2 regions of the Irregularibacter muris genome follow, and region 2 is predicted to be linked to the other one. Evidence: predicted binding sites of a transcription regulator. Region 2 holds the regulator's gene; the other holds the start of a gene.

Region 1 (3,435 bases), on a different contig from region 2:
GGAGTGATCATTCACTCTAAAATAACTGATTCTTCCATTGAAGCTGAAATCCAAGGGGAAAAGGGCAATATGATTATAGATAAAATTCATACCCCAGAAAAGATAATAATTAATTATAGAAATGGAGAACGTGAAGATATAACTATTTCGCAAAGTCAAGATATCCTGTACTATGAGACCTATCAATTTATAGAGTCTATAAAAAATAGGAATATAGAATCAGAAATGAACACTCTACATTTATCCCTTCAGGTTATGGAGGTTCTAGATAGCGCTAGAAAACAGGTAGGAATTATATATCCCGCAGATATAGAACAGAAAAGCCTTTGAGAATAGAAAATAATCAAAAACAATTCATGGGATGGGTAAAGAGATATTGACTTTGGGGATGCAACAATCTATTGATATTTTCTATATCTAAAAAACTTGAAAAGGTTATCACTGAGGAACTATAGTGAAGTGGGGTATATAGGTTAACGAATAAAAGGATAAGGAGCGTGTTCTCATGTACAAGATGGTTGTATTGGATTTGGATGGTACCCTGCTAAATTCTGCTTCTAGTCTCTCAGAAAAAAACAGATGGGTTATTGAGAAATGTGTAAAAATGGGAATAAAAGTTGTTTTAGCCAGTGGACGAATGCACTACTCTATGAAGCCTATAATAAAAAAACTTCAATTGGAAGAAGATTTTCATATTGCTGGCAATGGTTCTACCATTTTTTCTCTGGGAGGCTATTTAGAAGATATTTCCATCCTAGAGGATGAAGTATATAGAAATGTGGTCAAAAGGTTAAAGAAGGAAGAAGTGGAATTTCTGGTTTATTCTAAGGAAAATGTTTACTATGATTATGCACCTAAACTATCCGGGGCAGTGCTTAAATATGGAGATGAAAGACCTGTTCAAATGAATTCCATTGCAGATTTAAAGGGAGTACCCAAAATTGTTCTCTATCTTGACAGTGAAGAATGGGAAAAGGAAAAAAGAATCAGAGAAATAATGAAGGATTGTGCTGCAGTTCTGAGAAGTCATGAATCCTTTGTAGATATTGTACATTTTGATACCAGTAAGTATAAGGCCATAGAAAGATTGATGAGGTTCTATAAAATTCAGCCTAAAGAAGTAATTGCTATTGGGGATAGTGAAAACGACGCTGAGCTGATTGAAAATGTAGGGTTAGGTATTGCTATGGCAAACGGTAGTGACATCGTAAAAAGAGTAGCAAAATATATTACCCCGAAGACCAATGATCAAGATGGAGTAGCTGATACATTAGAACGTCTAGTATTAAAAAAGATTAGTTAAAAACTGTCGGGAAATCTGTGTTTCTTGCTACAATATGTTGTATATGGGGAATAGTTTTCTTATGAAACAGCATCTTACCCCGTGATAGAACACCTTCTTATCTATGATAACAAAGACCTATATTTTCTTGATTAGTTGGATAGAAAGTCCGTTGTATACTTCTTTTTATATTATATAGAAAAAGAAAGAAACTCTCTACATCGCTAATTTGGGAATATACACCATTGATTACTTTGACTACTGTGTTCTTTTCAACAAACATAATATTATACGGGTCCCATCATGACCGGAAATAATGTCTCATAATTAGTATAAATAACAAATAAAAAAACTAAATCATAGACTAAAAATGCAATATTTTAACACAAACAGGGTATCTATCAATCTAGATACCCTGTTTGTGTTGAAAAAGGATATAAATTGACAGATTTTCTGGAAAAGAGTATAATCTAAACGAACATATGTTTTGATAAAATACATTATGTAAACCAAATACCCTATGTTATAATAGGAAAAGAAATAAATAGGTGGTGAAAAAATGGGTAAGTTTGAAGTAGTATCAGAGTTTGAGCCTAGGGGGGATCAGCCTAAGGCCATTGATGCCATAAGCAAAGGAATAATAGAAGGAAAGAAATTTCAGACTTTACTAGGGGTTACGGGATCAGGAAAGACTTATACCATGGCGAAGGTAATTGAAAAGGTGCAAAAGCCTACTTTGGTCATGGCACATAATAAGACCTTAGCCGCCCAATTGACCAGTGAATTCAAAGCCTTTTTTCCCAATAATGCTGTAGAATATTTTGTCAGTTATTATGATTATTATCAACCGGAGGCTTATGTGCCCCATTCAGATACCTATATAGAAAAAGATGCATCTATAAATGATGAAATAGATAAATTACGTCACTCTGCCACAGCGGCTCTTTTTGAAAGAAAAGACGTTATTATTGTGGCCAGCGTGTCTTGTATATATGGACTGGGGGACCCCATTGATTATGAAAATTTAGTCATTTCCCTACGCCCGGGCATGGAGAAGGATAGAGACGATGTCATTAGAAAGCTAATCGATATTCAATATCAAAGAAATGATATCAACTTTGTTCGGGGGACCTTTAGAGTGCGAGGAGATGTTTTAGAAATCTTCCCAGCCTCTTCTTCTGAAAGAGCAGTGAGAATAGAATTTTTTGGAGATGAAATAGACAAAATTACCGAAATAGATGTCTTAACGGGAGAAATCATAGGGGTGCGTAGCCATATTTCTATTTTCCCGGCTTCCCACTATGCCACCTCCCAGGACAAGTTGGAGAGAGCCATTGGAAGCATAGAACAGGAGTTAGAAGAAAGACATAGAGGGTTTATTACAGAGGATAAATTACTAGAAGCCCAAAGAATTATGCAAAGGACTAATTTTGATATCGAAATGCTTAGAGAAATGGGCTATTGTAATGGGATTGAAAACTACTCTCGTCACATTAGTGGACGTCCATCGGGCAGTCCACCCTTTACTTTGATTGACTATTTTCCCGATGATTTTTTGATCATGGTAGATGAATCCCATGTTACTTTACCCCAGGTAAGGGCAATGTACGCAGGAGACCGTTCCAGGAAAACAACCTTAATAGACCATGGTTTTCGTCTTCCTTCTGCCTATGACAATAGACCCTTAACCTTTGAAGAGTATGAAGATCATATTCATCAAATGATTTTTGTATCGGCCACTCCTGGACCCTATGAAAATGAGCATAGTCAACAAGTGGTAGAACAAATTATTCGTCCTACAGGTCTTGTGGATCCACAAATACAAGTAAGACCCATTAAGGGGCAGATTGATGATTTATTGGGAGAAATCAATCAAAAGATTGAAAAAGGACAAAGAGTTTTAGTCACCACTTTGACCAAAAAGATGGCCGAGGATTTGAGCAACTATTTAAAGGAAATGGAAGTGAAGGTTAGTTACCTTCATTCTGATGTAAAAACCATTGAAAGAATGGAGATCATAAGAGATTTACGATTGGGTGTCTATGACGTACTCGTGGGGATTAACTTACTTAGGGAAGGCTTAGACTTGCCCGAAGTAGGATTGGTAGCCATACTAGATGCGGATAAGGAAGGATTTTTACGTTCAGAAACTT
Region 2 (3,435 bases):
TTTGATATCTCTCCAATAGGTCTTTAGCTGTGGGAGTTAAGGTAGATCCTCCTCCCTTGGCACCGCCTATTTGTTTTTCCAGTAGTTTTATGTTTAAGTGTTTTTCAATTTTAGAGATAACCCCCCAGGCTTTACTGTAGGACATATTCATAGAAGCTGCTGCCTGCCTCAAGGAACCATATTCTTCAATCTCCATGAGCAATCTTTTAGGCCCCTCACCGAAAATTTTATTTTCTTTTTTTTCATCTGTGAGCCAAATTCTAAATTCAATTTTCATATGTTCACCGCCTAGTTTATTTTATTCTTATCTCTATATTTCTCCTGTAACCAGTCAAAATAAAGCTTCTGTTCCTTTTTGTTAAAGGAATAGTCTGCCACCTCTTCTATTTCATTTATTGTCAAAATTTTGTAATCAGTTTTAGTACTATTGCCCTCTACACATTCACAGCAATTATCACATATCTTATTTTTATTTATATCGCAGTAGTTGCACCTACCACATTCTTCGCATAGTTTTTCCTGTAGAACACACTGTCTCATCTTAATAAATCCTCCGTCCAAAAATAATTTCATTGATATAGTTTTATTTTATAAATAAAACAGGAGAATAGCAAGCTATTCTCCTGTTGGAATTAATAATTGTTGTCCTGGGTATATGTATGAAGTCTCTAGATCGTTAATTATTTTTATGTGATATATCTGCTCTCTAATGTCCTCCCGTTTAGAGGAATATTGGCTAACAATATCCCAAAGTGTATCTCCACGGCTAACGGTAACAATCTGTAATGCATTTTTTTCATAGCCTTCTGCCTTGTCTAGAAAAATAAAATTTAGTGCAATTAGTGATATTAATGAAATACAAGTGAGAAATAAAAAAAATCTTTTCTTATTTTTAATAACTATTTTTGTTCCATTTAAGATCATAATTAACCCTCCAATTCTCGAACGTATGTTCTAAATACATTATATACAAACAGATGTTCTTTTGTCAAGATATTTACGAACATTTGTTTGTCCTTTTTTATGTTTTATGTTATAATAAAAAAAACTTGGAAATTACTTGGAGGAGATAATAGGTGTATGAAAATATCAGCAGTAAACAACTAAGAATCCTAGACTTTATTAAAAGTGAGTTATCTAGTAAAGGCTACCCTCCTTCTGTGCGAGAAATATGTGAGGCGGTAAATCTTAGATCTACTTCTACTGTCCATGGGCATTTAGAAAAGTTAGAAAAACTTGGATATATCCGTAGAGATCCTACTAAACCAAGAGCAATAGAAATAATTGACCACAATCCTTATTTTACTAAAAAAGAGTTAATTGAACTTCCTATAGTAGGAAAAGTGACTGCTGGTCACCCTATTCTTGCTGTAGAAAACATAGAGGATACCTTTCCTCTTCCCTTAGATTTTGTGAATACAGAAAATGATAATTCCTTTATTCTAACGATTCAGGGAGAAAGTATGATTAATGCAGGTATACTAGATGGTGATTATGTTATTGTTCGTCAACAGAGTATAGCACAGGATGGAGATATAGTGGTTGCCCTTTTAGATGATGAGGCCACCGTAAAACGTTTTTATAAAGAAAATGATACATTTCGTCTTCAACCTGAAAATCCTTATATGAGTCCTATTATAGTAAAAGAGGTAAAAATACTTGGTAAGGTTGTAGGTGTTTTTAGAAAAATGTAAACTTTTTTTACAAAATGATAAAACCTCTCAGGGTCTCCTGAGAGGTTTTATCATTTTACAGTTTTATAATATTCTTTTCTGCCAGACGTTGTAATGCAATATATATTCCTATTTTACCATGTTCAAAGGTTAATCCACCTTGTAAATAGGCAATATAGGGGGCTTTAATAGGGGCATCGGCACTAAGTTCAATAGAGGATCCTTGTATAAATGCTCCTGCGGCCATAATGACTGGATCATTATAACCTGGCATATCCCAAGGTTCAGGAGTAACAAAAGCATCCACAGGGGCACTTTCCTGGATAGCTTTACAAAATGTAATAACACTTTCCGGTGTCCCGAGTTTTATGCTTTGAATAATATCGCTTCTTTCATCTTCAGAAGTAGGACAAACTTCAAATCCTAATTCTTCAAACACCCTTGCGGCAAGTATAGCTACCTTTAAAGCTTCTGCAACGATATGTGGTGCTAAAAATAGCCCTTGAAAAAATGTGCGATTTATCCCCAGGGTAGCTCCACCTTCTTTTCCTAATCCCGGAGCAGATAACCGATTAGCAACCAATTCAATTAGGTGTTTTTTGCCTACAACATATCCTCCTGTTGGTGCCAATCCTCCTCCAGGATTTTTAATCAGTGAACCTGCCATAATATCTACGCCTACTTCGGTAGGCTCTAAAGGTTCGATAAATTCTCCATAACAATTATCTACCATAACAAGTATATTGGGAAATTGTTTCTTGATTTGCTGAACAGCATCTTTTATTTTATTTACAGTCAATGCTTTTCGCCATTCATAACCGGTTGACCTTTGTATATAAATCAATTTTGTCTTAGGGGAAATGGTATCCATAACTTTTTTTATGTCAACCTCACCTTTAGCGGTTAAATCAATCTGTTTATACTGAATATTATAATCTCTTAGGGAACCCTGCCCATTTTCAATATCATTGATACCAATAACATTTTCCAATGTATCATAGGGCTTTCCGGTAATTGACAGCATTTCATCCGAAGGTCTTAAAATTCCATAAAGACATAAGGATAAGGCATGGGTTCCTGAAATTATCTGAGGTCGAACTAAGGCATCCTCTGTTCTAAATACTTCTGCATAAACCTGTTCAATAGCATCTCTTCCTATATCATCATATCCATATCCAGTAGACACAGAAAAATGTCTATCACTTAAACCTATACTTTGCATTGCTTTCAAAACTTTAAGTTGATTGTATTCCCTTATCTCATCTATATCCCTTAATCTCTTATTCATTTTTTTTTCTATTTCACTACAGAAATCTAAAATATTTCCTTTAATTTTAAACTCATCCATTAAATAATCTTTAGTTTTTTGTAACAAATCTTATTCACTCATTTCTTTATATTATTACGTAGTTTATGGTTTCACATAAAATCTTCTTTTCTTAAATAAATTAAGTCTTTTCTGTCGATATTTGTTTTTTTTGATAATCTTAATGCTTGTTTTCGTATGGTTTTTTCTATAATATTTCTTACTTCTCTAGCATTACCAAACTTATCATGATCATAGTCTAATCGCCTCTGTACAAGTAATTTATACAGAACTTTTTTACCTTCTAAGGTAATTTCATATTGTCTTTTTAGGGCCATTATTTCTGCTATACTCATTAATTCATCAATTGAATAATCCTCAAAATTAATATGTACGGGAAATCTAGATCGTAGTCCTGGGTTACTCATAAGGAAAAAGTCCATTTCTATTTTATAG

The links. Region 2 encodes LexA, which represses DNA repair genes until DNA is damaged. Its sites were predicted from a motif close to CNAACANNTGTTNG; they were not measured.
Region 1: a site for LexA is predicted at 1,758-1,771, ahead of uvrB (excinuclease ABC subunit UvrB). Genes of this name have one in related genera too.

Annotation. Positions count from the first base shown of each region.
Region 1 is NZ_JANKAS010000007.1:57,118-60,552, forward strand. Features, by position in the region: gene NSA47_RS09045 (Gfo/Idh/MocA family protein) at 1-330, shown strand, start outside; gene NSA47_RS09050 (HAD family hydrolase) at 506-1,303, shown strand; gene uvrB (excinuclease ABC subunit UvrB) at 1,842-3,435, shown strand, end outside.
Region 2 is NZ_JANKAS010000002.1:256,519-259,953, reverse strand. Features, by position in the region: gene NSA47_RS03645 (winged helix-turn-helix domain-containing protein) at 1-277, opposite strand, end outside; gene NSA47_RS03640 (hypothetical protein) at 289-540, opposite strand; gene NSA47_RS03635 (LysM peptidoglycan-binding domain-containing protein) at 616-924, opposite strand; gene lexA (transcriptional repressor LexA) at 1,077-1,694, shown strand; gene NSA47_RS03625 (methionine gamma-lyase family protein) at 1,750-3,021, opposite strand; gene NSA47_RS03620 (AAA family ATPase) at 3,093-3,435, opposite strand, start outside.